DNA from 3 places in the Marinomonas pontica genome. Region 1 is predicted to be linked to each of the others. Evidence: predicted binding sites of a transcription regulator. Region 1 holds the regulator's gene; each other region holds the start of a gene.

Evidence for each region. Region 1 encodes sigma-54, which starts transcription at its own class of promoters, with help from an activator protein. Its sites were predicted from a motif close to TGGCACNNNNNTTGCTNT; they were not measured.
Region 2: the regulator sigma-54 is predicted to act here: its motif matches at 2,428-2,445, upstream of AABA11_RS10240 (ANTAR domain-containing response regulator).
Region 3: the regulator sigma-54 is predicted to act here: its motif matches at 1,158-1,175, upstream of hmpA (NO-inducible flavohemoprotein).

What each region holds. Positions count from the first base shown of each region.
Region 1 is NZ_AP027271.1:1,439,743-1,450,173, reverse strand. Features, by position in the region: gene lptA (lipopolysaccharide transport periplasmic protein LptA) at 1-453, shown strand, start outside; gene lptB (LPS export ABC transporter ATP-binding protein) at 454-1,179, shown strand; gene AABA11_RS06740 (RNA polymerase factor sigma-54) at 1,255-2,727, shown strand; gene ptsN (PTS IIA-like nitrogen regulatory protein PtsN) at 2,745-3,194, shown strand; gene AABA11_RS06730 (HPr family phosphocarrier protein) at 3,204-3,473, shown strand; gene mgtE (magnesium transporter) at 3,481-4,833, shown strand; gene yjgA (ribosome biogenesis factor YjgA) at 4,840-5,376, shown strand; gene AABA11_RS06715 (carbon-nitrogen hydrolase family protein) at 5,441-6,274, opposite strand; gene AABA11_RS06710 (YhdP family phospholipid transporter) at 6,274-10,092, opposite strand; gene rng (ribonuclease G) at 10,111-10,431, opposite strand, start outside.
Region 2 is NZ_AP027271.1:2,173,563-2,183,993, forward strand. Features, by position in the region: gene AABA11_RS10230 (CmpA/NrtA family ABC transporter substrate-binding protein) at 1-230, opposite strand, end outside; gene AABA11_RS10235 (CmpA/NrtA family ABC transporter substrate-binding protein) at 586-1,785, opposite strand; gene AABA11_RS10240 (ANTAR domain-containing response regulator) at 1,782-2,387, opposite strand; gene AABA11_RS10245 (response regulator transcription factor) at 2,595-3,230, opposite strand; gene AABA11_RS10250 (HlyD family type I secretion periplasmic adaptor subunit) at 3,336-4,667, opposite strand; gene AABA11_RS10255 (type I secretion system permease/ATPase) at 4,670-6,796, opposite strand; gene AABA11_RS10260 (IS30 family transposase) at 6,846-7,793, shown strand; gene AABA11_RS10265 (hypothetical protein) at 7,823-8,044, opposite strand; gene AABA11_RS10270 (hypothetical protein) at 8,192-8,563, shown strand; gene AABA11_RS10275 (bifunctional diguanylate cyclase/phosphodiesterase) at 8,607-10,431, opposite strand, start outside.
Region 3 is NZ_AP027271.1:107,448-117,878, reverse strand. Features, by position in the region: gene norR (nitric oxide reductase transcriptional regulator NorR) at 1-1,023, opposite strand, end outside; gene hmpA (NO-inducible flavohemoprotein) at 1,237-2,427, shown strand; gene AABA11_RS00520 (carbohydrate-binding domain-containing protein) at 2,608-4,137, opposite strand; gene AABA11_RS00515 (DUF4956 domain-containing protein) at 4,139-4,828, opposite strand; gene AABA11_RS00510 (polyphosphate polymerase domain-containing protein) at 4,874-5,584, opposite strand; gene AABA11_RS00505 (lamin tail domain-containing protein) at 5,581-6,117, opposite strand; gene AABA11_RS00500 (TonB-dependent receptor domain-containing protein) at 6,283-8,418, opposite strand; gene AABA11_RS00495 (TolC family protein) at 8,692-10,044, opposite strand; gene AABA11_RS00490 (MacB family efflux pump subunit) at 10,044-10,431, opposite strand, start outside.

The DNA of each region.
Region 1 (10,431 bases):
ACGTACGCACTGCCTGATGACATCAACAAACCACTAGAGATTCAAGCGGATGAAGCATCGTTCGATCAAAATTCAGGTCAAGCCATTTACAAAGGCAACGTCTTTGTAAAACAAGGTTCTATTGAAATCCAAGCCGAATACCTGAAAGTTTCGACAGACGCAAATACGCGTAAATTTAGCAGCCTCGAAGCGTCAGGTTCACCAGCCAAATTCAGCCAGCAAGTGGACTGGAGTGGCAACATTGTGATCAGTAAAGGCAATGAAATACACTATCAAACAGACGAATCTAAATTAGAAATCATTGGCGATGGTTATTTAAGCCGCATTCAAAACTCCATCACCGCAGACTACATTCTGTACATGATTCAAGACGGCACATTCAGCGCAGAGAAAAAAGATTCGGGACGCGTATCCATGACATTACAACCACAAGCGCCTGAGGCAAAACAATAGATGGCCTTACTAGAAGCAAAGCACCTTGCTAAAAGCTACAAAAAAAGAAAAGTCGTAAAAGACGTTTCTATCTCAGTAGAGTCCGGCCAAGCCGTCGGCTTGCTCGGCCCCAATGGCGCAGGAAAAACCACATGCTTTTACATGATCGTTGGCATGGTGGCTAATGATGCGGGTGGTATCTTTATCGATGGCCACGACATCACCCACGATGCCATGCACACTCGTGCCCAAAAAGGCATTGGCTACTTACCTCAAGAAGCGTCCATTTTTCGTAAAATGTCTGTTGAAGACAACATTTTGGCCATCCTTGAAACGCGCAAAGAGCTAAGTAAAGACGATCAAAAAGCAAGGCTTGAAGAACTTCTCGAAGAGTTTCACATCACCCACATCCGCACCAACCTTGGGATGGCGCTCTCCGGTGGCGAAAGACGTCGGGTGGAGATTGCCAGAGCACTTGCCATGAACCCAAAATTCATACTGCTTGATGAACCTTTTGCTGGTGTAGACCCTATTTCAGTTGGCGACATCAAGCTCATAATAAAACACCTACAAGAGAGTGGAATTGGCGTTCTAATCACAGATCACAACGTCAGAGAAACACTCGACATCTGCGATAAAGCCTACATTGTCGGCAATGGCTACATCATTGCTTCTGGTGACGCGAGTACGGTCATCAACAATGAACAGGTAAAAAAGGTCTATTTAGGCGACGACTTCCGCCTGTAACCCCTTATCATTGCTGTAGAAAGGGAGTAGTATGCACAACTCGTTCCAATTCATTCAAACAAAAAGAGTTGCTCTATGAAGCAGTCTTTGCAATTAAAACTCGGTCAACAGCTGACCATGACGCCTCAACTGCAACAAGCCATTCGCTTGCTGCAGCTTTCTACGTTGGATTTAAAGCAAGAAATCCATGAATTTTTAGAGTCCAATCCACTTCTTGAGCTCGATGACGAAGAACATACGAACAGTGATACTCAAGCAAGCATCGAATCCAAAATTGCAACAGAAACACCAATAGAAACAAACAGCGAAGAAGCGCGTTTAGAATCTGAGTGGACAGAAAGCATCCCAGAAGAGTTATCAATAGACAGTAACTGGGATGACACTTACCAAAGTTCTGCTGCCGTTAGCGACAGCAATAGCTTTGAAAGTGAAAGCGATTTTGAAAGCCGTAACGCACCCGCTGAAAGCATCCAAGACCACCTTATTTGGCAATTGAATCTGACCCATATGTCGGACAGAGACATTGAAATTGCTTACGCGATTATTGAGTGTGTGCAGCCTGATGGGTATTTAAGCATTACACCCGAGGACATTTGCGAATCACTCAGTACAGAGCTAGAAGAGCTGGAAATTGACGAAGTTATTGCTGTGCAGCACCGACTTCAGCGCTTCGACCCTGTTGGCGTTTGCTCTATCGATTTACGAGATTGCTTACTTGTTCAATTGGAAGCCTTTCACAGCCATCCATTATTCAAAAGCACTTACAATTTAATCGATCATTACCTACCACTTTTAGGCAATCGTGATTTCGCTCAGCTGAGCCGAAAGACAAAACTAAAAGACGAAGCGTTAAAAGAAGTTATTCATTTAATTCAACAGCTAAACCCCAGACCTGGCTCAGTTATTGACGCTGATGACACAGACTATGTCATCCCTGATGTGTCCGTCAAAAAACGCAATGATGTCTGGCAAGTAGAGCTAAACAACGACGCTCTCCCCCCCATAAAAATCAACGAAACGTATTCTGCAATGGCGAGTACAGCCACCACAACGGAAGATGCGACTTACATAAAAACATCGCTTCAAGAAGCCAAGTGGTTCATGAAAAGCCTTCAAAGCCGAAACGAAACGTTGTTAAAAGTGGCCAGCTGCATCGTTAGTAGACAAATAGATTTCTTTGAACTGGGTGAAGAAGCCATGAAACCCATGGTACTTCACGATGTGGCCGAAGAAGTGGGAATGCATGAATCGACCATTTCAAGGGTGACAACTCAGAAATACATGCACACCCCAAAAGGCATTTTTGAACTAAAATACTTTTTCTCAAGCCATGTAAACACAGCATCAGGTGGAGAGTGTTCCTCTACCGCCATTCGCGCCATGATCAAAAAGCTTGTTTCAGACGAACCGGCGAAAAAACCATTAAGCGACAATAAACTCGCTGCCATTTTGGCAGACCAAGGCATACAGGTTGCCAGACGAACGGTAGCCAAATATCGTGAGGCGATGAATATCCCTCCTTCCAATGAACGAAAACGACTGATCTAAACGGAAACCATTTTATCATGTCATTGAAATCATTATTAAAAGCAGACCTAGTTCTTGCTAAACAAGATATCGTTAGTAAAAAACGCGTTTTAGAAAGCATTGCCGAAGTCGCTTCAAATCGTCTACATTGCAACAACGAAGCTGTCTACGATGCCTTACTTGGCCGTGAAAAACTCGGAAGCACAGGTATTGGCAATGGCATAGCGATTCCCCATTGTCGACTAGAGTCAGCCAATCACACTGCCATCGTCGTGATGTCACTGCAAACGCCAGTCGACTTCGATGCCATCGACAAAAGAGCGGTTGATCTGATCTTTGCGCTTATCGTTCCTCCTCATGAATGCGACCAACACCTTGCTACTCTGGCGCAAATTGCCGAATTAGCACAGTCTTCAGAGGCGCTAGACAAATTGCGAACTGCAAACAATAACGAAGAGTTATTTACTATTTTTAACACACTAATATAGGTACGGCGTATGCAGGAAGAGTCTATCGTCATAATAAATAAGCTGGGCTTGCATGCTCGTGCCGCCGGCAAACTCATCGAAACCACTACACGCTTTTCTTGCGACATCACCATCGAAAAAGATGGTCGCAACGTAGATGGAAAAAGCATCATGGCAATGATGATGCTTGCGGCGGGAAAAGGCACAGAAATACGCATTAAAACCAATGGTGACGACGAAAAAGAAGCCATTGAAGCCATCATTGAGCTGATTAATAATCGCTTTGGTGAAGACGAGTAACGTTCAGATGCCAGAACAAAGCACCCTAAATCATTTGCAAACAGTGACCGAATCCCTCGAATCGGGCGCTACCATGCAAATCCGTTATCTGCTTAACGGTGCTTTACCTGCACAAGATGTCGCTCGCTTACTAGAATCCTCCCCTCCCAAAGAGCGTAAACTGCTCTGGGAGCTCATAGAAGCAAAAAACGAAGGCGAAGTATTACAATATCTTAGTGAAGATATTGGTGTTCAGTTCATGAAAAATATGGACACTGAGCGCCTTATTGCCGTCTCTGAACACTTTGAAAGCGATGACCTCGCTGACCTTTTACAGCACCTACCTGAAAAAGTTGTAAAAGAAGTTCTTGCCTCCATGACAACGCAAGACAGAACCAGAGTAGAAGCGCTTCTAAGCTACTCAGAAGATTCTGCCGGCGGCCTGATGAATACGGACACGATTACGATTCGTCCAAACATCACTGTCGATCTCGTCTTTCGCTACCTACGCAGACACTCAACCTTGCCTGATATGACCGACAACCTACTGGTTGTGAGTCGTTCGGACAAACTTTTAGGCACACTGCCGCTGACAAAATTGTTAGTTTCTGATGTAAACGCAACCGTACGCGACATTATGGAAACCGAATTCACGGTTATCAATGCGGAAACCTCTGCGAGCGAAGTGGCGCAGCTTTTTGAAAAAATGGACCTTGTCTCCGCTCCCGTTATCGACGGAGCAAGCAGAAAACTGCTAGGGCGCATTACCATCGATGACGTGGTTGACGTAATTCGTGATGAAGCCGAACATTCTATGTTAAGCATGGCGGGGCTTGATGACGATGAAGACACCTTTTCCCCAATAATGAAAACCACCAAACGCCGGGCCGTTTGGCTTGGAATTAACCTTATTACCGCGTTCATCGCCTCTTATGTCATTGGATTATTCCAGAACACGCTTGACCAAGTGGTCGCGCTCGCTATCCTAATGCCCATCGTTGCCAGCATGGGAGGAATTGCTGGATCTCAGGTATTGACCCTTGTCATCCGAGGCATTGCCCTTAACCAGATAGGCTCCACAAACACGCGCTGGCTGCTTAATAGAGAGCTGATTGTAGGGCTTTTAAATGGACTATTGTGGGCAACAGTGATTGCCGCACTCACCGCACTTTGGTTTGACAACATAAAGATTGCCTATATCATTGCAGGCGCCACCATAATAAACCTGCTATTTGCAGCAACCACTGGTACACTCCTGCCAATTTTTTTGAAAAAGATTGGTATCGACCCTGCCCTTGCTGGCAGCGTTATTTTAACAACCGTGACCGATGTTATTGGATTTCTTTCCTTCCTTGGTCTAGCTACTATTTTTTTAATATAGGTTCCCATGACAGACTTTGATCAATTTGAAAACGAAGAAGATATCCCTAAAAGCAAAACCCAGATCAAGCGTGAAATGGAAGCCTTACAAGATCTTGGCAAAAAGCTACTAGGCTTGAGCAAAAACCAACTTAAAAAAGTAGAAATGTCTGACACATTACGTGAAGCATTTGTTGAAGCTGGCCGCATAAAGCAGCACGAAGCAATGAGAAGACATTTGCAATACATTGGCAAAGTAATGCGCACCGAAGATCACGAAGCCATCGCGCACCGTGTTGCACTTTTTGACACCACCTCTGCCGCTTACAACAAACTGTTCCATCAGCTAGAACTTAAACGTGATGCATTGATTGGCGAAAACAGCAAAGAAGTTTTGTCTCAATACCTAGATGAAAACCCAGAGATTGAAGACATTCAATTGCTCAGACAGCTGATTCGTCAATCTCAAAAAGAAGTATCCCAAGGCGCAAATACAACAAACCGCAAAAAACTGTTTCGCTTTTTGCGTGAAGTAGAAGAAAAAAGACTCGGGCTAAAAGACTAACTCAATCCAAAATAACCCGTTATGAAGCCCTTGTTTAGCTATATGTTGTAAACAAGGGTTTTTATTAAAGTAATCTACGATGGGAAAAACAGGGCATTTTTGTCCGACAATCTTCAATAGCCTGCTTTTTCATTTCATGCACAAAATACCCAGACTCTTCTTGTAGTCTATCAAGAGACTCCCCAAAAGGTGAATAGAGAGCACTATTGCCATAGGTGTGACGAGTTGAATTGTGCCAACCACATTGCCCCACCCCCAGAACATAGCATTGATTTTCTATTGCACGCGCCGCTAAAAGTGTGTGCCAATGAGCTCGTCCTGTCACATAAGTAAACGCAGCAGGAACGAGTAGGACTTCTGCACCTAACTCAGTCAGCGCTCGATATAGTTCAGGAAATCTTAAATCATAGCAGACACTTAAACCCACCTTAAAACCGTCAACATCCACCGTTTTTAACGCCAACTCTCCCTTTTCGATCACATCCGACTCTTTATAAGAGGCTGCTTTGTCATCCACAGTGACATCAAAAAGGTGAATTTTGTCATACCTCTCTACGATCTGCCCTACTGGATCAATTACCCAACAACTTTGCCTTACCCGTCCATCTGGGACCAAACGTCCATCTGGACGAAAAGCTGACGGATGAGAGCCAACCACAAGATAAATACCGTATTTTTTTGCTAAAACAGACACCCTTTCAAAAATCGTTGACTGATCATCCGATTCCGCTAACGTTCGCATGCGCTTCCCATCAAAAAGAAAGACATTCTCAGGCAAAACAACCAAACGCGCGCCGTCCCTGACAGCCAAACCAACCAACCGCTCCACTTCATTAATATTGACCAACCAATCTTGAGTACTCGTCAATTGTATTGCGGCTATTTTCAAAGAATCCATTATTTCGACTTCTCCACTGGTTGGTAACGCACTGGCGTCATCAATGGATCGTTGAACGAACCTTCCACTTTGTATTGAACACTGGTGACTTTCGACAGCTGATCACCAATCAATTTATCGGTAATAAACAGCAGCCCAGCCAACTGTGGTGTCCCCCAAATTAGCCCAGCCAACGGCAAAGTACCGGTCAAAGGAAACGTGGCGGTCAATTTTTCATTGAGTGTTTCATTGACAATATCGGCTTCACCCGCAACAACAAGCTCAGCACTAGGGGAGATAATGGTTATAGGCGAAACCGTTTTCAGAATGCCATCACCTAGCGTCAACACACCTTTGAATTCGTCGTATGTCAACCCAGGCTCATAAACATCTGAAAAATCCAACAAAAGTCGACGACTCAAAGCACCAATATTAAATATCCCCAACGCTTTTAAGAAAGCAGGTAATTCATCGACTTTTCTGAAATTACCATTGGTAGCAGAGAAGCCAATCCGACCCGATACAGATTCGCGATCAAAATAAAACGGATGCCCCTTCCAGCTTAAACCCACATCAATTTTATACTTCTTGGAGGACACAAAAGCGTCGTCGTTAGTAAATTTTTTTGTCAATTCAGCAAGATCAGCACCACTGGCCGCAATAGTCAATTCCACACTAGAAGCATCCCCTCTGTCTTGCCAAAACAAACTCCCCTTAAAATCACCTGTTTTTAATTTAGATGAAATTGGATCAATTCTAACGACATCACCCTCTCTAGCGACAGATAACAACCAGTCACCGTAGGGCTTTCCATTAAAATAAAGCTGGTCTATAGCCAATGTCATACTCGGAATTTGCTTGGCTGAAATTGGCGCGCCCTTTCCCTTGGTCTCTTCTTGGTCCTCAGAAGAATCTGTATTCCAACTTAAGAAGCCAAAATGAAGATTAGGAACACCAGCGTCATTTGAGAATGAAAAATTGACTTCATCTGAGCTAACAAACAGCGGCTTATCCGTTGCCGCACTGTAGGATACTTTGAAGTTATGCCAGGTGTTACTAGGGTTAACGACAACCTCATCAACGATTAGGTCGACCTTACTCAACCAAGCTGGTAAGGAGGGAATCTCCACAGCGTCAGAAGCATTTGATGCATTTGAAAAATCAGCGATAACTGACTGCAAATTTTGGACAAGAATACGATCAAAGTCTCCACTGACAACCAAGCCATTTGGAATAGTGGCATTCAAGTTTTTGTCTTGACTGGCACTTAATACAAGCTCGCCCCCAACAAAAGCACTATTTTGCAACAACAATCTGGCTTTAGAAAAGGTCCCATAATCTGCATCAATAACGATATCTTTTTCATGCTGCCTAACTTTAACTTGCAGGTCTTTTTGCTCAGCAGGTCCTTTACCAATGGGCTCAGGTAAATCTATTTGCCCACCTAACAAATCACTGTTGATGATCAGATCAACCTGACCACTTTGTGACTGGTTGACAGCAAGTGAGCCTGTGTATTCCACCAAACCAGACACACGGGCTACGGCCTCATTGCCTGCTTGCCGCCATGCTAAGGTTTCTTTCAGCCCTACCTTTCCTGCAAGTTCCCCTTGAATCGCCATACCACCATCTGAGGTCACAGAAGAAGTCAGCGCCAAATGAGACGCCCCTCCTAATGCCTGAATGTCAAATTCGGTGTTGGTAATTCCCTGCCCAGAACTAAATTGCAAACGCCCGTCATTGATTTGACCATTTAGATCCAGATCGCCTATCTGCAATGGATTATCATTGAAGTTAACAAGCAACCGAACCTTAGGCTGCATGCCTGAAGAGAAAGGAATGGTAAGATCAAAATCCCCACTCACTTTTCCTCCTAACGTCCAGTTCGTAAAAGGAGAAAGCACGGAATCTACAAGTGGTGTCGATTTTAATGTCGACAGTATTTTGGAGGCGTCATCATCAATTCCACCAGTGATGTTCAACCAGTTAGCCACTCCGCCTGTAATGGGAACAGCCACCGTTAAATTATTGACCGATACGTCTTCCCAAAGCGCCGAATCCACAACCACTCTGACACCGGAGTCATCCAAAGCAAACTCACCATTGACGCTTTGTGCAACCGGCCAATCTTTATCAAAAGATACATCTGTATTTTGCAGCGCCATTTTTACGCGAACATGCGGCGAAGCACCTTCAGACAATTCACTTTGAACCAAGACATCCACTTCAGTTATGTCGCCAGAATTAGGAAAAGCCCCCGCCAGCCAAGACATTATTGAATCATCAAGTGCCCTAGGTGGTAAATACGTCATACGCTCATCGACAGACAGGTTTTGCCCATGCAAATCCAAAGCCAGCCAATCTGGTGCGTCCTTCCTCACTTCCAAACGAAAGCCAGCACTAATGTCTGCATTATTACGACGCACTGACAAATCACGACCACTAACCAAAAAGATATCCTGTTGCTGCTGCCAACTAACATAACCAGACAGCGCGTCCGTTAACCACGACTCGTCATATACCGTCGCAAAGCCCAACTGACTGTGGCTGCCTCGAAAATCGATATAACCAGCGTCATCCGACAAACTAAACACACCATTAATATTATCGGCTTTAGGGATTCCGTTATAATCATCAATGGCGGCCCCATACAAATTGCTTAAAAACTGAAAAGAAAGACCGTCACTGCTATTCGTTAATTGAACACTGCCATTTTTTGCGGCTCCAGTAGGGTTCAATCCATTCAATATGCGACTCGCATTAGAGTCTTCAGGCAAAAAATGGTTAGCAATTTTGTGCGCCAACCCAAGGTCAGCTTGATCAAAACGGACCACCGAGCGATTTGTTACAGATGACCAATCAAACACCCAATTAATGGCTGACTGAGTGCCTACTTCATCCGCAATAGTCATGTTGTGAACATCCATCCGCACACTAGGACGCTGTTGAGAATAGCGTAACTTTATAGAAGAGGTTGCGTCGTATCGTTCTCCGTCTGCAAACGTAAAAGCGAAACGTGCAGACTCAGCTCGCACCTCCACTTCTTTACCAATAAATGCATCCAACCAGACATCACCACCGAAGCTTATTGATTCCAAGTTATAGTCATTGGTTGCAAGGTAACGACTGACAGGCAAAGTCATAAAAGGGGCATTTAAAGACGCTTTGACCCGATAATTACCAAGCAAACTGCGTCCCTGATCAATACGAGCACTTATTTGGAAAGGCGAAGCCCCATCGTCTAGAAACAGAGTCGATGTTAAAAGGGATTCATAGGCTTTTTGAAAGATGTAGATATGAGGAATGCGTAATGAATGCTCACCAAATTGTTCGCTATCCAGCGCTATTTTGGCATCATAAATTGAAAAATTACGCTGAGCTGACAAGTAGTCTAAAACACGTTCGACACCTACCTCGTTACGTACGTTGCGTGAAGGAGTAGCGCCTTTTAGCCGCCACTGCCCCTCTGCTTCTTGCAACCCAACATAAGGTCGAACGAATCGAATATAGGTAAACTGAGGGCTCAATGTTAGTAATGATTTTACGGTGTCAAGACGCACCCGCATTTCATCAATAACTATCGCTGACTGGCCACCAGCCGACAGCTCAAACCCACTTACAGAGACCGTAGGATCAACTCCCTCAAGACGGCCATCAATGCCAGCAAGAGTGACTGGGTAACCCACAATTTGCCCTAAATTCTTCTCTATTTGGGGACGATAATGGTCAAGGTAAGGAAATAGCTGCCCGACACCCAAAGCAAATACAGCAAGCAGCGCTGAAAAAGTAACCGCCCCCCAAAAAACAACAAGAATCAGCTTTCGCAGTAACCAATACATTGATAGGCCCTACTTTGGCTAGCGTAAAACAACGTCATATTGATCTTGTGTGTAAACAGAGTCCACTTGGAATCGAATGGTTTTTCCAATAAACGCCTCCAACTCGGCGACAGCGGCACTTTCTTCATCAAGAAATCGCTCAACAACAGAACTGGCAGCCAATACGGTATAAGTTTGTGAGTTATAGGCCCTGTCAGCCCTCAAAATCTCGCGAAAAACTTCATAACACACGGTTTCAGGCGTTTTCACTAGACCGCTTCCTCGACAAGATCGACACGGCTCACATAAAGTCTGACCAAGACTTTCGCGGGTTCTTTTTCTGGTCATCTCAACCAAGCC
Region 2 (10,431 bases), 730 kb from region 1:
TACAAGCCTTCATCTTCGAAGTAGCCTTTTTCATAGGCCACCGCCAATGGCGCCATGTCTGTTAACTTTATAAAGCCAAATTTCAACTCTTCTTTTTCCGGATAACCAAGCTCTGCATGAGCAATGCCAGACAAAAGAACAGAGCCGACCAACACAGACGCACGGACTTTCTGTACTGCCATTGCAGTCACAGGCAGGGGAATTACGGCTTTCAAAAATCTAAGGTTCATCGTCATACTCCGCTTCTAAAGACAGGTTTAAAAAGTAGAAAAACAAAAAAGGCGCATGCAATCACAACAAAATGTGTTCACAGGCGCCTTTGCCATTCAAAGAAAATCCTACATTGGATATTCAGTAATGTGGGTGACAATTCAGCATCGTTGCTAATTTCACCAAAATTTTTTAGCTAACTCTTTTTCAATGTATTTAATAAAGCACGCAACGTGCCAACATAATTAACCATATGATTTATATAATATTTATATATTTAACACCGCCACGAATGACGTATGAGCCCGCTGGAAAACCTTTTTTCGCCCAATCATTACGCACAACGCACTAAAACATGACATGTTCAAATACCACTCACTCAAAACGATCAAACCCTTTTAATATGCCTTCTGGGTGCAAACGGATCTTTCCTGAAGCAACAGAGGAAAGCCAAGTGGACTCTTCTTTTGCAGATAATCGCCACTCTGATGCCTGATTCCTTTGCGCTAAGCCCAGCGCCTCATAAAACAAGTCCTTACGATAAACTTGCTCCGCCAAATCGTTCAGCGACGTGACATGATCCAGTTGATGCCAACGATGCATCTGCGCCATGATCCATAATGCATAACTTGGAAGCGGCTTATTAATATCACTGCCTGAAAATCGCTGATAGGCGTCCATTGGCCAATCGAACTGCCCCTTAGGCTTTACCGATCCGAAACCATAGACCAGCTGCTCAACCGTGCAATTTAAATAATCAGATTGGCTTAAAATATTAAGCAGCTCTGTCTGATTCGCCGGATTATCCACCCACTTACATGCCTGCTCTAGCGCTCGTATCACCGCAAGATACGACCCGCGATTTTGCTCAGCCCAAGTCGAGTTCACACCAAACACTTTCTCTGGTGTGCTTCCCCAAATTTCGAATCCCGTGACCAACATATGCCCAACACCTTGCTCCACAGCAAGACTGTTCCATGGTTCGCCAACACAGTAACCGTCTATGTCTCCTTGGCGAAGACTGTCCACCATTTTGACCGGAGGCACCACCACGATCTGCACATCATTATCCGAATCAATACCCGCTCGACTTAACCAATCCCGCAACTGGTAATTATGCGATGAATAAGGGTATACCATCGCAAACCGCAGTGGCGCAGTCCCCTTACCTCGACTTTCAATCAACTTTTTCAGCGCGGCACCCGATCGAATGTCTGCCGATGACACAGCAAACCGCTGTAACTGTTTGTACAATTCATTCCCAATGGTGATGCCATTACCATTGTGGCTGACCGTAAAGCTCGTTTCCATGGATGTCTTTATCGTGCCAATACCCAAACTGGCCGCAATTGGCATGGACGCCAACATATGAGCACCATCCAGTAAATTAAACGTCACCTTGTCACGAATACTCGCCCAAGACGCTTCCTTGGAAAGCACCACATCCACGCCTTCTTGTAAGAAGAAACCTTTCTCATGAGCAATGACAAAAGGAGCGCAATCAATCAATGGAATAAACCCAATTCGAATAGGCTCTGCATTTTGAATAACTGTATTTGGCTGCATCAAGATCATTTTGAGCCTCCCATTAATTCCATCACAGAGATAATATTTCGAGCTACGTCGGTCATACGCTGACTACGATCCATAGCCAATTTGCGCAGAGCTTGATAAGCGGCGGGTTCATCACACTTCTGATGTTTCATTATCAAACCTTTTGCTTTGTCTATTAGCTTGCGGTCTTCAAGCTGGCTTTTCACTGACTCTAATTCAGATCGAAGCGCCTGAAACTCCCTAAATCTTGCGATGGCCACTTGAAGAAGCGCCTTAACGCTGCCACTGTTCACGCCGTCAACAACATAAGCACTTACACCAGCACGAATAGCGGCTTCCACATGTCTGGAATCGTCTTCTTCGGCGAACATAACAATCGGGCGTGGGTTATCTTGAGTAAGTCGAGACATGTTTTCTAACATATCCCGATCGGGTGATTCGATGTCAATAATGACCATATCCGGCTGAAACTCTGCCACGGCTTCCGTGAGGTTTTTAGCACTCTCCAAGCGCCTAATCACACGATAACCACTGTCGACCATCGCCTGTTCAACAATGGCCGCTCTTGCTGGTTCATTGTCTACCAACATCACAGTCAGTTCTTTTTCTGGGGGAGCAAGCATGGTGCATTCTCTTAAAAAACGTAAAGTAAGCACCAAACAAAATGCAAGATATGCGCCATTTAGACACACATAAAATGGAATAATAAACAGGTAAAAGGCCCGTTTTAGGGCCTTTAAGAAGAAAAAAACGTCAATTTAATAGCGGAAAGACATCAAAAAAGTAAAACGCGAACCAAAAAAGCGCAAACTAAGACTCGATGAGCGAGTTTAATGCACGACAGATTGCGGCTTAACCAAAAGCGCCAATGCCAAACGATCTTTTGTCTGTGTTTTCTTAAAAATCGACGTCAAATGGGCTTTCACTGTACGCTCAGTAATATTCAATTCAAGGGCAATTTGCTTATTAGATAAGCCTTTAGAGACGCATTGCGCCACGCTTAACTCGCGTTCAGATAACTCATCTAACGCACTATTCGGCTGAGCGACAGGCAAAGCAGATTGCTGAATAAGCTGCTGAATAAAGGCTTTTCCACCCCAAATCTCACCAGACTCAATGACCGACAAAACCAAGGTCAATTGCTCTTTACCAATATAGGGCGCGCACTGCCCGTTTACACCGACAGAAAAAAGCCGTAATGCCGCCGATTGACTATGCTGGCTAGGGAAAACCACCACTTTTTGTTGAGGAAGCTCAGCGCAAACACTGGCCACATCCTCGACGTGCTTTGCAAAAAATTCCTTATCCAAATAAAAGAAGCAGTATTCAAATTCAGACGGCTTTGCACGCAGTATTTGGCGCACTTCTTCCAAGGTATCAACACGAACTAATGAGACACCACGGCTTATCACTTGATTCCAATGCTTCCATACGGCGTTATCTGTATTCCAACACAAAATTTTCAAAATTGATCTCGTCCTATCAAGTGCGATCTTGCTATTCTAACCAGCAAATAATAACGGTTTGTTAACATTTGTTACTCGTCATCAAACCTGCCATTTTTTTTGTAATTAGCGCTCACGAAGCGCATTTTGTTTTGCCTTCAGAATCGGTTTTAGCAAATAGTCTAATAATGTCTTTTTGCCCGTAATGATGTCTACCGTTGCTTGCATACCAGGAATAATAGGCAATGGCGCTTCTTCACGGCCTAAATGGTTTTTATCTGTCCTCACTCTCACCAAATAAAAGCTGTTGCCTTCTTCATCTAAAATGGTGTCCGCACTGATGTTTTCAACCACCCCATGTAAGCCGCCAAAAATAGCAAAATCATAGGCCGATAGTTTTACCACCGCGCTCATATCTGGTTGAATGAAACCAATATTTTCTGGACGAACTTTCGCTTCGATCAACAAGGAATCTTCAATCGGAACTATTTCCAGCAAGCTCATTCCTGGTTTAATAACACCACCAACGGTATTGATCTGCAGCTGCTTGACTATCCCTTTAACCGGCGATCTCACTTGAGTTCTGGAAACCTTATCTTCAAGAGACACATTGCTCTCGCGGAGTTGGTCTAACTTGCTTTTTACTGTTGTTAAATCTTCTTGTGCATCCGCACGAAATTTCGCATCGCTTTCTTCTAATTTACTTTGCGCTTCTTTTAAAGCCGATCGCGCGCGAGGAATCGCCAATTGCGTTGCTTCTAGATCCCCTTGCAACTGGTTTACTTGACGCTCCAACTGCAATAGTTCAACCCGAGAAACCGCCCCCTGCTCAAACGCGGGGCGCGTTAATGACAACTCCTCTTTCGAGAACGCATAACTTTGTTTTAAATTGTCTAACTTGGCTTGTAACTCGACAATTTCCTGTTTTCGCTGCTCTATTTGCTGCTGGAAACTGGACTGATTCGTGCGTAATGACTCTAGGCGGTTTTTATACAAGTCCATCTCTCGACTCACCACTTGCGGATACTCTTTCATCACCTGTGCATCGAACTCTGGCTTAACTCCGTACGATTCGGCTTGCAGACGTGTGGCACGCACCCGCAAGTTAATCGATTCCGCTTGCTGTTCACGCAATGACGACAAAGCTTCTGTATTTTCAATAGTCATCAGCACCTGACCACTATCGACCACTTGCCCCACCTTAACATTGATCTCTTTTAAAATACCCCCCTCAAGGTTTTGTATTTGCTGAACCTGACTGGATGGTATGACTTTCCCTTCACCAACGGTAACTTCATCCAACGAGGTATAGTGCGCCCACACCAAAGCGACCGTCACAAAAATAAAAATAACCCATAAAATAATTCGACCACCACGAGGCGTTTTCAGCATCAATGCTGCATTTCGGTTCGTCAAATATTCTAAATCGTTTTGAGATATCTGGTTTTTATTGCTCATTATTAACTGACCTTCAATTTGCCTTGGCGAAGCGCTTCATGCACTTGTGCTTTTGGACCATCAGCAATCAAGCGACCGTTATCCATGACGATAATACGATCAACCATGTCTAGCATAGAGGCCTTATGTGTAATTAAGATGAGGGTTTTGTCTTTAATCCCTTCCATTAATCGACGTTTCATCCGAGCCTCAGTGGTGTTGTCCATAGACGCCGTCGGTTCGTCCAAAATAAGAATCGGCGGATCAAAAAGTAACGCTCTTGCGATCGCGATACTTTGGCGTTGCCCTCCAGATAACAAGGCACCACGCTCACCAACATTGCTGTCCAGCCCGCTTGGCTTACGATTAGCAAACTCAGACACACCGGATAAATCCGCCGCTCGAATGATCGCGTCATCTTCCATGTAAGGCACACCCATGACGATGTTGTCTTTAATGGAACCATAAAATAAATTCACGTCTTGCGACACCGCGCCTACATTGCGACGCAAATCGGTCGGGTTTACTTGCCGCAAATCGACACCATCTATGCGTATGGCGCCAGAGCCTGGTGTATACAAGCCCGTCATTAATTTGCCTAGTGTTGACTTACCCGAACCAATACGCCCAATGATGGCAACTTTCTCACCTTGCTGAATGGTGAAGTTTATCGAACTTACCGCGGCTTGTTCTTGATCTGGGTAGGCAAAGTCTACCGCTTCAAATTGAAAAGACCCTTTAAATGAAGGACGGTGCACAAATTTCACGTTATCTGGGTTTTCTACCGGCGAAGACATGATCTCATTCAATGATGAAAACGCTGACTTAGCCTGATTGTAACGAGTCGCCAAACTGGCCACTTGCGCCATTGGACCAAGCGCTCTTCCTGTCAACATGACTGACGCCACCAGCGCCCCCATGCTCATATTACCTTCTGATATTTGATACACACCGACAATAACAATAATCACGGTTGTCAGCTGTTGGGCCACCATTGCAAATGACGAAGAAGACTGAGACAACTGACGCGTTTTTACCCCCCAATCGGCAATATTGCCTACGGCATTTTCCCATTGTTGCTGCATGACGCCTTCCGCATTATTCAACTTCACACTTTCAGCGTTGTATAGGCTTTCGATCAATACTGCGTTTTTCTGAGACGCGGTTTTTTGACTTTCCTCAATGGAACGTCGTAGCGGAATTTGAATAATAAGACTGTATAAGACAATAAGCGCAATGGTCACAATCGGAATGTAACCAACCGGGCCACCTATCAGCCATATTACGCCAATGATCAAAAACATGAACGGAATGTCCACCAAGGTGGTGATGGATGCAGACGTGATGAAGTCTCGAATGCTTTCGAACTCTTGCAAGTTCTTTGCAAATGCGCCAACCGACTTAGGACGAGATGCCATCGTAATGTTATTCACTTTGGAAAAAATCGACGCGGATATCAAGATATCTGATTTTTTACCGGCAATATCAATAAAGTACGCTCGCAGCATACGCAGTAAAAAATCGAATAAATACACCGCCGCGGCACCAATTGCCAAAACCCATAGGGTATCAAACGCGTTATTTGGCACAACACGATCATAAACATTCATGACAAACAAAGGGCTGGCTACGGCAAAAATATTAATTAATAACGACGCGATGAAAACATCACGATATATTCGCCAAGACCCAGTAACGGTTCCCCAAAACCAATGACCTTTTTTGGTTTCTTTTTCGTCACTTTTCTCGGAACGTTTGTCAAATTGATACAAGGGACGAACAAAAAAGCAGTAACCCGAAAACGATTCATTCAGCTGCTCTATGGTTATTGTTAATTCGCCTTCACCGGATTCTGGTCGGAGAATTTTAGCGCTTCCGTTTTTTCTATCTAACTCCAACAACACACAGGCTTGCTTTTCTTTTAAGAGCAAAACAACCGGCATGACCATATCAGGAATTTTTGCCAAAGAACGCTTAACAAATCGGGTGCTGAGGCCAATCCGCTGTGCAGCACGTTGGAAAAGCTCTGGAGACATGGCATTGTCAGTAATAGGTAACCCCGCTGCGATGCCATCGGCAGTATAGGGGTTATAGAAACCTAAATTCAGATAATAAGTGCGACACTGCAAATCAGGTGTAGAAGAAGCCAACTGCTGAAGTTGATACACTTCTTCTTACCACAGATAAAGCAGTACCAACATGAATTATCAGCAGTTGACCGAAGGCAAAAGATACCAGATTTCCGCTCTTTTAGGGCAAGAAATATCAGTGGCAAATATTGCACTCATCCTGAATTGTCATAGAGCTACGATTTACCGTGAGTTAAAGCGGAATAAAAAAGTAACAGAATATTGCCCTGACAAAGCCCAAAGAGCCTGTTTGATAAGGCGGAAGACAGCGGCAAAATATCGCATATCATCAAAGACAATTGATTTTATTCGTATTTTAATTGAAATCGACTGGAGTCCTGAGCAAGTCTCTAACGTACTCAAAAACTGCGGTGTTCCCGTCAGTCATCAATGGATTTACCAATATATCCATGATGACAAAAGAAACAAAGGGACACTTTACCGCCATTTGAGGCAAGGAAGAAAACGCTACCGGAAAGGCCAGAGAACAAAAGCTGAAGTGATCAAGAATAAGGTATCCATTGATGATCGGCCTGTGATTGTTGATACCAAAAAGCGCTTTGGAGACTGGGAGATAGACACTGTTTTAGGTAAGCACGGCTCAGGCTCAATTGTCACCTTGCTAGAAAGAAAGACACGTTTTTACCTTATAAAGAAAGTGGATTCGAAATCAGCCAAAGATGTGACTCAAGCAACCATAGAGCTATTGCTGCCTTTTAAAGATCATGTTCACACGATCACAGCAGATAATGGTCGAGAGTTCGCGTATCACGCTGAGATAGCCGAAGCATTAGAAACGACAGTGTATTTTGCTCATCCATACAGTTCTTGGGAACGTGGAGCAAACGAAAATAGCAACGGACTCCTAAGGCAATATGTGCCCAAAGGTACCGATTTAAGACGTGTTACAGAAGAGAGAATACACTTCGCAATGAGACGAATAAATAATCGTCCAAGGAAGTGTTTAGGGTTCAAGCAACCAGCCGTAGTGTTTAAAGAAATGTGCTTAGTTGCTTGAAGTGAAAGTGTCGCACTTCGGACTTGAATTCAGGAATATTTACTTAATAAGACCAAACAATCTAATAACGGATTAGGATATTCTAACGACGCACTTTGGACATTCCACTGATTGGCCTCGGCTTGTAATGCCTCTTCACTCACCGTATCGGTTGCGCCATCTTCTGCTTCATTTGTGATTTCATTTTCATCATAAGACTCATTCTCTGCCGATGACGAAGAGTTCTGCTCTGGACGACCAGTGTCAGACATGCTCTATATTCTCCTAAACAACCCAAATTTGGCTTATAAACATACAATACAATGATGACAGTTATGGTCTAGAATAGTGGTTATTAGGTAAGATGGGAAGTGAACAAATCACTTACTCACACATTGAGAGATTAGAAGGAAATCAATATGCTATATGCAAAAGTCGATGCGGATGGCGTCATTGTTGACGTAGCAACATCCCAATCAAACGAATACAAATTACTTGTTGCACCAAACGATCCGACTGTTGCCAGCATACTAGAAAAAAAGTTCACTTCTGCAAGCACCAGCACCCAAGAAATACTGTCAAGTTCCGATGGCGAAATGATGCGTATTTTAGAAGACTTAGTCGATCTTCTTACAGAAAAACGCTTAATTCAGTTTACTGAACTGCCACTTGCCGCACAGAAAAAACTACTCGGAAGAAAGTGGGTTCGTGGCGTTCACAGCAATAACGATGAAAGCTTAATGATAGAAAACGATCATCTTGGCGAAGACAGTGGCGACTCATTAATCTGAAGACCTACAAATTCATCGGTAGCAAGATACGTAAACCAACCGCTTACATATCTTGCGCTCGACCCACAAAATACCCCTGCACACCCGTCACATCAAAACGTCTTAATGCGGTTAATTGCCTCTCATTCTCTACACCCGTTGCAATGACTTCAATGTTTAAACTGTTAAACATTTTACACAGCGTATGCATGAAGAAGGATTCTGACTCCTTTCCTGCCGCCATACGGGTATAGGACGAGTCCACTTTCACATAATCTGGCATCAGTGTTTGTAAGTACTGAAAGGCTGAGAATTGCTTACCCACGTTATCAATACCAAATAATACACGCTGAGATTTCAGCATTTGCGCCAACACATTGGCTTGGGTTTCTTCCAGCAAAACACTCTGCTCAGTCACTTCAAACATTAATTTACTTTTCACCTCAGCGGTCTGCTGAGCAAGAATCTGTTTCAACCAGTCAATGAACTCTGGTTTTGCATACGCTGACGCAGATAAGTTTACCGTCAGAGGCACAGAAGGGTGTTTCGATTTAATGTAATGTATGACTTGAGACACAATCACCTTATCGATCTGATCACCCAAATCAAACTGTTCAGCCAAACCAATAAAATACCCCGCGTGATATTCTTTGCCCGCGTGCTCCAACCCCATAAACACTTCTTCTTGTGAAGTAACCGGCGAATCATCTAACGTACTCACTTTCTGCTTTTTCAATTTAAACGCTTGGCGTTTAATCACAGATTCTAAAATGTCTTTCCATTGCGTTCGGTTAATCGATACATTCCGACTCACATTCAAATCAAATACTTTGTAGGTATTCGCACCTTCACGCTTCGCTTCACGCAACGCGGTATCCGCTTGTGACATTGCACTTGCGCGCTCAACACTGCCGTCGATGGTCACCGCGCCGATATTTGCCACGGCGATGGAATAACTGATGCTGGCGGTGTTTAGCTCCATTAAATCCGACATAATATCTTGCACTATATGCTTTAACTGACTGTGATCTACATTCGGAATAAGCAGTACAAAGTCGGCACCAGACAAACGCGCAAGCGTTGTAAAAGACGAAATCATTGCGACCTTCTTCGACAATATATCCGCCGTAGCCTGAATGAACATATCCGCTGATTCATAGCCTCGCTCATTATTCAGTTTGCCCAAGTCCGCCAAGCTCACAAAAACTAAGCCATCAGTACCGCGTTCCCGTTCCGCAAAGTGAGACTTTATCTGGCTTTCAAAAAAACTTCGGTTACCTAATCCACTAACAGGGTCTTTAAAAGCCTTGGCCTGCAACCATTGTGCGGTTTCTACTTCAGAAGCAAACTCTTTTTCCAGCTTTTCGGCCATGCGATTCATGGATAAAACTACGGATTTTAACTCGCGAGTTTTAGGGACATTGGTCATTTTCATAAAGCGACGCTGTTGAATCGCTTCCGCTTGCTTCTCCAGTTCAACCAAAGGCTGAAATAAGTAACGCAGAGCAAAGCTCCCTACAATGAGTGTAATCGCGCCGATGACAAAAAAGGATATCAATAAATCTCTCGTCGCCAGCCAAAGTTGGTTATAGCCATAGCCAGCACTGCCGGTAATGTACACTTGCCCAAGCTCACTCCAGCCATTTGAAATGACGGCTTTCGCAACAGGTACTTTAAAATCTATCAGCTGTATAAACCAACTTGGCACACCATTAATGATGGTTTCATTAGAGCGAGAAATATCCTTATCCGTGTCGTAAACGTGAATACGAACTTCCGAAAAATACCCACTGTCAAAAACCGCATTGATGCTGCTTTCCACCGAGGCGTAATCTTCTAGCGCCATAAAATCAGACACGGACATACTGAGTGACGTGGCAGAATCTTGT
Region 3 (10,431 bases), 1.3 Mb from region 1:
ACGATGCTCGACCACTTCGGTTTCCAAGTGTCGGTTGGTTGCGGCAATGATGCGCACGTTTACCTTGCGAATCTGATCTTTACCGACGGCTTGGATTTCTTGATTTTGAATCGCTCTGAGCAAGGTACCTTGTACTTCTAACGGCAGTTCGCCAATCTCATCCAATAATAAGGTGCCACCGTCAGCTAACAAGAACTTACCGTCTCGGTCTCGATCCGCACCAGTAAACGCGCCTTTTACATGGCCAAACAGCTCACTTTCAATAAGATGATGCGGAATGGCGGCGCAGTTCACATACACCATGGGCGCGTCAGATCGGTTAGAGCGCTCATGAAGCGCACGTGCAACAAGCTCTTTGCCGACGCCCGTTTCGCCTTCGATTAAGATAGAAAAATCCGATGAGGCAACCAAATTAATTGACTGCTTGAGGTCTTGCATCGCCTTGCTTTGACCTATCATCTCACGGCTTTGTTCGCCCATTACTTTCAATACGTTTTGAGCATGTTGAGATTGATTTTCCAGTTGTTCCATTAACATCGCCGTGTTCAATGTCATGGCCGCCATGGCGCCAATAATTTCTAAAGCGCGCGCATCAATGTCATCAAATACACCAGGCAAAATACTGTCCAGCGTCACCACGCCAATCAATTTTCCTTCTAAGTAAAGCGGAACCCCCATGCAAGAATGCACGGGCAACTGTTCGTCGTGGCCTAGTACCATGCCGTCATAGGGATCTGGCAAGGTCGAATGTGCAGGAAAACGAACTGGATAATGCCCCGCGCAGATTTCGCGTAGTCGTGGGTGTTCTTCAATCACGAAACGTCGTCCCATCACATCGTCCGACAAACCGCGCTGTGCAAGGGGGATCAGCACGCCATGATGATGCGCCAATAGGACAACGGCATCGCAGTTTATGGTGGCTCGCACGGCATAAACCAATTGTTCAAATCGGTTGGGTTGATTCACAGCACTGGCCAAATCCAGTGCAAAGCTCAGTAGAGCATTATTGGATACCTGATTCATGGACGCTCGCAATTCATTATTGTTAGGTCATTATGACTCAATCAGATCATAAAGACCTTACTATTTTTGTGTCATTATGACTCTAAATCACGACATGAAAACCCAAAATGTTGATTTTATTGTAATTTTTTATTTGGCACGTCCTTCGCAATAGTAAAGACAATTCAACAATTTCATTCCCGTTTTATGACTTACTAAAGCAAAGGACACAATATGTTATCTCAACAACACATAGATACAGTGAAAGCGACCATCCCACTTCTTGCGTCTGCAGGTACGGCCATTACTGAGCATTTTTACAAGCGTATGTTTTCACACAACCCAGAGTTAAAAGATGTGTTTAACATGACACACCAAAGAACGGGTGGCCAACCTGCTGCACTGTTTAATGCGATCGCAGCCTACGCAACGCACATTGATAACCTGGAAGTACTGACCAGCGCCGTGATGCGTATCGCCCATAAGCACACCAGTTTCAATATCCAACCAAACCAATACGATATTGTGGGTCATCACTTGATTGAAACCCTACGTGAACTGGCGCCAGACGCCTTCACCAAAGAAGTAGAAGAGGCGTGGGTTGCGGCTTACACACAACTTGCGGGTATTTTTATTAAGGTAGAAGGCGACCTATATGCGGAGCGCGCGGCGCAACAAGGCGGCTGGAAAGACTTCCGTCGTTTTCGAGTGGCGTCAAAAACACCTGAGTCGGATCTGGTTACCAGCTTTGTGTTCGAACCTGTTGATGGCGGCGCGGTGATCGACTATCAACCAGGTCAATATCTTGGCATCAAATTGCACCCAGAAGGCAACGAGTTCGACGAAATTCGTCAATATTCACTGTCTACAGCGCCAAATGGCAGCAGCTATCGCATCAGCGTGAAACGCGAAGGCACAGGAGAGATCGCCGGCGTCATGTCGAATTACCTGCATGATCACATCACCGTAGGCGATGAAATAGAAGCCATGCCACCCGCAGGCGACTTCTTTTTCCAAGACAAACAAAGACCGGTGGTGCTGATTTCTGGTGGTGTTGGCTTAACCCCGATGCAAGCCATGTTAGACACATTAGCAAAACAACAATACGCCCAACCCATCAGCTACTTACACGCCTGTGCGCATCAAGGTCAGCATTCATTTGACACCCACGTAAACAGCCTAAAAGAGCAGCTCAACCTGTCTGTTTACACTTGGTACGAACAAGCAGACAATGAAGCGCAAGGCGTATTGAACGGTAAGATGCAAATTGACGCAGTAAAAGACAGCCTACCGCTGACGGATGGTGAGTTTTACTTATGTGGCCCAGTGGGCTTCATGATGTTTGTGAAACAGCAACTACTCAGCCTTGGTGTAGAAGCCGACCGCATTCATTACGAACTCTTCGGCCCACATCAAGAGGTTTAGCAGTCAATCAAAGTCATCAATATGTGCCACTACGCTTGAACCTCTACAAGAAGAGGCAAACAATAGTGAGTAGGAGTCTCGGAATATTTTTCAGCTCCATTTAAACGCGTCAAAGATAGGAATATAGCGTCTCCTATCTTTGACGAGACTGGATTGACACAGTGAAGATCTACAATCTACTTACCACCAACCTTTCTTTTCACCCCGCTCACCTCTAGGGCCGCCGCGTCCAGCATTACCAAAGCGGGTAATGACGGTCTCCAGTGTGACAGTGGTAATGTCTTCGCCATTAATTTGCACTTGGTAAGTTTGCCCCAGCGTGAATTCAGGCTCAGAAACAGTGAACGATTGGAAGTCCATTGGCATCACTTGTTCAAACACCTGATTGCTCTCGACATGGGTGATGGTGACGGTGGCCCCTTTTGCATAAGTGCTTTCTAAGTTGATCTGAATAACTGGCTGAGTAGAGTCGTCAGAAGGGGCTTGTGCCATGCCAGCACTGCCCATGGCAAATAAACGGCCACCAGTCAGTTTGAAGAAACCATCCACATCAATATAGCCATCACGACCACTGGTTGGGCCTTCGATAAACAGTTCACCGCCACTCATCATAGCGTCACCATTCGAGTCAAAGCCGTCACCACTGGATTGAATGTGCGTGCGGCCGCCTAAGATGGTCATGATGCCATCTACTTTGGCTTTACCGCCGCCATGTGGTGGACGTTCACCAGGTTGGCCTTCTGGTCGCTCGCCGCGAGGAGGGCGTTCGCCCATTTCGCCTTCAGGGTGTTCACCACGCTCACCGCCTTTGAAAAAGCCTTTCACACGTTCGCCAAAGCTTGGTTCATTGGCGCCACTGCCATCTGAAATATTCAGAGCATCGTCTTCCGACTTAACAAAAATATTGCCACCATGAATCGTGATGTTACGACTCTCAATGCCCTCATAGGATTCCTCGACACGAATATTGCCGCTGTAAATGTCAACTTTGCGGACGCCCTTGATGCCATCGTCTTTTGCGAAAATCTGAATATCGCTGCCTTCGATGTGAACAAAACCTTTGTCTTCGCGCTCCTCATTGTCGGCTTTAATGCCGTCGTCACCCGCCTTGATTAGGATCTTAGAGTCACGGATATCGACACTGTCCTGTCCGTATAAACCATCGTCTACGGTTTCGATGCTGATGTTGGCGCGGCGAATATCAAGATCGTCTTTACTCACGATACCGTCTTTATAACGGCCCACGATGGTCAATGTGGCTTGTGGTGCTCCGGTGATTTTTAGATCGGCTTTAGAGTAAATTGGCGCGTTTTGTTTTGCTTCGCCTTCTTTCTCCGCGCTGTGGTTGTGGTCTTCAAAACGGTTGTTGGAGTTTGGCATCAATTCGACATCCACATCACCCGCTTCTTCGATGTACAGAGCAGACCCGTAAGCGTTGGACAGTTGGATATTATCCAGCTGTAACGTAACTTTCTCGTCCCCTGTGTTGACCCAGATTTGACCGTTGTCACTTTGTCCCGTTAGGCGGTAAGTACCACCGCGGGTAATGAGGATACGGCCGTCTTTGACTAAGATAGCTGGGGTCGATAAAGGTGGCTGTGCCACATTCAGTTCAATGGCATTGTTGGCCGCAGAGACCTGAGTGCTGGCTGCGAACAAGGCTGCATATAAAGGCGCGATGGCCCAACGTCGAGATAGGTGTTTCATCATATTATTCCGTAAATTCGCCGTTACTTGAAAGAAGAACACAGCTGTTGATGCTCGCGCATGAGCGCAGCTGAGTAAGAAGAGGTTCTTGCTGACCGCGCTTAATTTTGACTTCGGTAACGCGTTCGACCACGTCCCCTTTTAGGGTGTCAGAGCGGGTTAGGTAGCTGTTGACCAATTTGCGGTCATCTAAAATATTCTGTACAGACGCCCAATCGCTACTGCGTGGATACTTAATGATAAGCATGTAAGCAGGCTCGAAGGTGACCGAACGTGACAGCCCCCAGAGAACGATGGCAATGAAAATGCTCGCGATAAATGACAACTCGTAATAGGCCACGCCATTGGCGATACCCACCATGATGGACCAAAAGATAAAGGCCGTATCGCGAGGATCTTTGACGGCTGTACGAAAACGGATGATCGATAAGGCACCGACCATGCCCAAAGACAGCATTAAATTGCCACTGATGCCGATGACGATGGCGTTGATCGCAATGGCCGTCATTACCAAGGTGATGTTGAAGTTTTGCGAGTACAGTACACCATTGTAGGTGCGCTTATAGATAAAATAGATAAACATTGCCATCAAGAAAGTGATCGATAATGACAACAAAATCTGCAGCACACTCATGGTGTTTTCCGAAAAGAGTAGGCTGTTATTGAGTATTTGGCTTAGGTTAGTTGAGTCCATGATGTTTCGTCTTGTTTCAAGGGTTAATGAGTTAAAGGGGATAAATCAGTCGCCGTAATACTCGCGCATATGCATTCGGCCTTGGCAATATTTACTAATCGCCATGGCGGTTGTGCCATCGAGCTTCAGCAAAGTCGAGAACCAAGAGGGCAAGCAGGTATTGAACTTGACCTCCATGATGATGGTGTCCGGGCGCTGCAAAGTTTGCGTTTCAAGATCCGGGTTAAATAGATCTAAGTCGCTGGTATTAACGCGGATGTTTTTATCAAACGTCACTCGAATGTCGTTGTAGTCGAGCATGTAGACTTCCCGGTCGTAATCGACGATCACTTTCGGGCGGATAAATTTACGTTTTAAATCAAAGTAGATAGAACGTGCACTTTGGCTGTCCTTCTCAAGTAAAAAGTCCACATCCCCATCGATCATTTGCAGCGCTTCAGCCTTGCTCAGGCGGACTGAGCTTTTGTTCACAAATTGGTTGTGCTTGCGCTTACGTTCTAACTTGACCCAGTTAAGCGTTGGGTCGTAGGTGCGTAAACGGTATTTATCACGGTGCTCAATCCCGTCCAGCTTTTCCTCAACGCTGGTGTCATAGTCGTCATCAAAATAAAGACTACGAATGAAGTAGCCTCGTTCGTCTTTTTGATGAGGGTCCCGCTGCATGAGGGTTGCAAGTAGATGGCGCGCGTATTCGTAATCCGCGTAGCTGATGTAATACTTCACCTCATGACGCTGAACTTTTAATGTTTTACTCATCGAGCCGTCACCCCTACAAGTTCTCCAGGTGTTGGCTGATAGGAAATTTCCACGATGTCAGGATTCTTTATTTTATGGCCTATCGAAAATTGGCCTTTGTAAGAAGCCGGAGCGATTAAAGCAATGCGGTCCAGTTGGGTTTTGCCACGTGGACTGGTCAGAGTGACTGTTTCACCATTGCCAAGACTAAAGTTAAGCTTGATCGCATTCATAGGTAGATTTTCCGCTTTTTCCCCATGCAACAAAGCGGTGCCATGTGCAGGGACGATGACATCAAACGGAATACGAAAACGTTCGGGGTCGTCTAGGTCGTCGCTAAGGTAATAGCCCTTCAAGGAAACACTGTTGAGGCTTGGATTGTAGAGTTCTATCCAATCCTGCTTATCGTTATTGGCAAACGATACTTCGCTGATAAACAATTGATTGGCTGCTGCTGTCACTGTGGTCTGGTGCAGAGCAAATGCAACCACCGCAGTGACCGCCATAAAACCAGTAAATAGATAGGGTTTAATAGAACGATAAGTCTGATACATAGAATGAGTTATTAAATCGTCATAATTTGGTCATATTATGCCCTTAAATAGCATTGCTTCTCATTTGTATTTACCTAGATTTACACTCAGAACGTGTTTTTATAGTAAAAAAAGAGCAACCCTAAGGCTGCTCAAACAGAAAGAAAGCGATCGTTTCTAAAGGGGTTAGAAACGATAATTTACACCCACTTTGAAGTTTCTACCTGGTTGGTAAGACGTTGTATCTTCGCCCGTGGTTGAGTCTTCCGATGTCTCGCTCTTGCTGTATAGCTTATTAGTAACGTTATCAACGCGTAGTTGGGCACTGAGGTTTTCAGTGAAACGGTAAGAAGCAAACACGTCATATACGGTGTATGTCAGGTATTCACTGGTGCTTCGAGTACCTTCTTCAACACGCCCTTTTCGATACTTGGTATCGAAGCCGACACGACCTTTTTGATCGTTAAAGTAAGTACCTAATGTGACGCTAATGCTACGAGGAATAATGCTAGTATCTTTGGATTTCGTACCATCGTCTTCAACCACATAACCATTCATATCTTGGAATGTGAAATTGGCAAAGATAAGAGGGCTATCATAGCGAGCGGCCAGTTCCCAACCGTATATGGCGGCTTCGTCTTTGTTGACAAACTGACGCACATTGTAGGCACTACCGTTGTAAGTGCCGATGCTTGTATCAAGTGTGCCCAGTAGCTCGTTGTAGATTTTGTCTTTTAAGTCGTTATGAATGTAGCTGATATTGGCATCTAAACGGTCAGTGGTTTGCCATATGCCCATACGCTCAAAGGTCAGACCCACTTCTGTGTCCAAGGAAGTTTCACCAGTAAGGTCTTCGTTTTCGATGACACACCAGTTACCGTTGCCATCGCCACACCCGGCTAGGTTGCCTGTTTCGTATACACCATCACCGTCAGCATCTGTGCCTGTAAAGTATTCAGATGTGAACTTTTTACCGTAAATTTCATATACGGCTGGAGCACGGTAACCAGAACCCACTAACGCGGTAAAGCCAAGGCCATGAATGGCTGTGTTTTCAAATGGCTTCCAAAGCGCGGACAATTTCGAGTTAATAGAATCCTCGCCTTGTGCTTCACGCCCAGCATAATCGGCGTTATAAGAGTCATAACGCAAGCTACCAGTTAACTGCAGATCTTCGCCGATGTGCATGGTGTCAGACAGATAAGCACCGATGGAAGTACGTTCCACTTGCTTTGGAGTGCCGTCATCATTGTCGTAAGACATGCGCACATCATCAAAGGTGTAATCTAAACCGTATCGGGTAACGTGCATGGTATTTTGAGTCGGGAAGAAAACACTGGTATTTTCGATTTCTGCGTAGGTGGTTGTCACGCCACCTGTGTTTGACCAATCTCCAGTGCCTGCATCGGAATCTTGATCGCTTTCTGCTTGCGAGACGCGGATTTTTAGATCGACAAGGTCATTGTTTTTTGGGTTGTAGGTGTATTGTCCTGATAAAGTACGATCACGTACTTTCTTTTTCGTTTCGGTACCATCATCAGCATAGTCTGAATAGTCCATATTGTTTTGTAGAATGCTGACTTCTAGGCGCTGCTCTTCATTAGGAGTAAATACACCTTTTAATAGGTAGCTTAGGTCATCTGAACCAGTGCCGCCATTGTCTGTTTTGACGCCATTCGCATCTTCGTAGGCGTTAGTGTCCTTGGCGGAGATGGTCGCATTTGCAGAGAATTTGTCGTTAAACTGCTTCGCAACATCCGTACTAATACCATTTGCTTCACCATTCGTCTCATGGGTGTAGCGCAGGTTGGCGCCCCAATCTCGGTCCTCGCGAATAATCGACTCTGGGTCTTTGGTTTCTAGTAGAACCACGCCACCGGTTGAACCATTGCCGTAGGTATTTGCCGCGGCGCCAGGGATAACCGTCACAGACTCATACATGTCCATGTTTAACCAAATGGTGTCACGGTCGTTGCTGCCTTTGTGCATGATCTGGCTACGGTTGTTGGGAGCACCTTCTACTCGAACACTGACAGCATTACCCGTTTGTCCACGAACGGTAATGGTGCTACCGCGAGAGCCACCCACTTCGTCGATTTGTACGGCAGCATTGCTTTGCAAGGCGTCTGCCAAATTCGAAGCTTGTGCTTCAACAATGTCTTCGCTAGTCGTAGTGGTTGCACCTTCGGCTTCACTCACGCGAGCTTTGTCTGTTGTTTGAAGCTCTGCCTGTCCTTCAATCAGGAGTGTATTTAGTTCATTGTCGGCGTGTAGGGCACCGGATGCCAATGCAACAGCCAGTGCGACCAAAGTGGGTTTCATAATAATGCGGCTCCATAGTGTCAAAGGAATGTAAAGATAAGTAAATTTAAAGAAATATTAACATATGGGAGAAAATAATTGAATGGTAATGTTAATCATTATTGTTTGTATTTGGGTATATATTGGAACATGCCGTTTCGTTAACTGCAACGCATTATCTAAAGAGCCATAATGTGAATAGCGGACCTTGCATAACAATGGGTGGCAAGTTATAGACACACAAAGTCGGTAAATACACATTTACCGACTCATCACAAGAAAGGTGTAGACGGTTTAGAAATTAGGCGCTGTACCGTTCGCTTGGTACAACGCGACAATACTATTAAGAACACTTTGTTTTGCTGTAACCAAGGATTCTTCGGTGCTAAATAGGCTGCGTTGAGCACTTATTAAATCTGACTTGTCACGCACGCCTTCTTCCCATTCATACTCCGTGAGTTGAGTTTTCACGATTTGATTCTGGTGGGAGATTTGCACATATCGGTACGATATACGGCTTTGCTGATAAGCACTCAACGTATCTTGAACCTCATGCAATGCTGACACTACGGTATTTTGATAATTGATACGCGCAATGGTTTCGTTGATTTCCGCCTTTTTCAAAGCGCGCTTGTTATCGCCATTATCATAAAGCGCCAAGCTAATGGATTCGGCTAAGGTCACGGTCCACTGTTCCGCTAAGTCATATAAATCGGAAGGGCGTAGGCTAAGGCTAATGGATAGGTTTGGCCAACGATCTAGCTCGGTTTCCACTTTGCTTAAAAAGGCGGCTTTGACGGATGCTTCCGCTTCTTTTAGGTCAGGGCGTTGACGAATTAACTCTGCTGGTTGGTTCAACGCAATCGTTGGCACGGTTAAGTCCGTTAAACGAAAATGCGGATCACTTTCTTGCCAGTTTGCCTGCCCTGTTAACAGAGCCAACGCACGCTCTTGATCTTGTTGGTTTAACTGTAAGGTTTCGATTTTTTCTTCCAGACTAAGTATCGTCTCTTGTTGATCAATCAGATCAATGCGCGACACTAAACCTTCTTCGTGCTGTGCTAGAAAAAGATCGTAACTTTCTTTGGCTGACACTAAATTTTTTTGCGCAAGGGTAAGTTGCTCTTTAAGAGACAAAAACGCAATGTACTGTTTGACGATACTAGCCGTGACTGACAGACGCGCCGATTCAAAACTCCACTGGGAAGATTGCACTGACAGCAGCGTTTGATCCATCCCGGCTTGCAACTTACCCCACAAATCCCATTCGTATTTCGCAGTAAAGGACAGTGACGACGCATCCGAACTACTGAAGTTACTCAGGTCATTGGTGTTGGCGCTTTGCGTCGATCCTGCGATGAGGGTTGCCGTGGTTGAGATACCTTGGTTAGCTTCTTCTGTCTCGATTGCCAATCGTGCTAAACGTACCCGTTCTGCCGCCACCGTGATGGTCCAGTTATGCTCAAAAGCAGCTCTTAATAAAGCCTCCAGATCAGGGGAGCCAAAGCTTAACCATTGGTTGGCTGAAAATTCTGCAAGGGCATACGTCGGCATAGCTTCTGCAGTGACAGAGGGCGCTTCATACTGATACTGACTGGCGCAGCCGGATAATAATAGCGCGGCGCAGCCGGTGATTAGATACTTCATTATTCCTCCGAGAGTGCGTCAATTGGGTTGAGCTTAGAAGCCTTGCGTGCTGGCGCGTGACCGAAAATCAAACCCACAAAGAACGCCGAGGCAAACGCCAGGGCTGGTGGATGCCAAGACAGAGCGATAGCAAGGTTAAAGCTGGACATGGCTAAGGCGGCACTCAGCCCAATCGCAATCCCCAGTAGGCCACCACTGCAGCACACCACCAATGCTTCGATATTAAACTGGCGTAAGATGTCTTTTGGTTTGGCACCCGTCGCCATACGCAAGCCGATTTCTCGACGTCGTTCTGAAACACTCACCAGCATAATATTCATCACGCCGATACCTCCGACGAGCAGCGAAATGGCGGCAATGGAGCCGAGCAACCAAGTCATGGTGTTT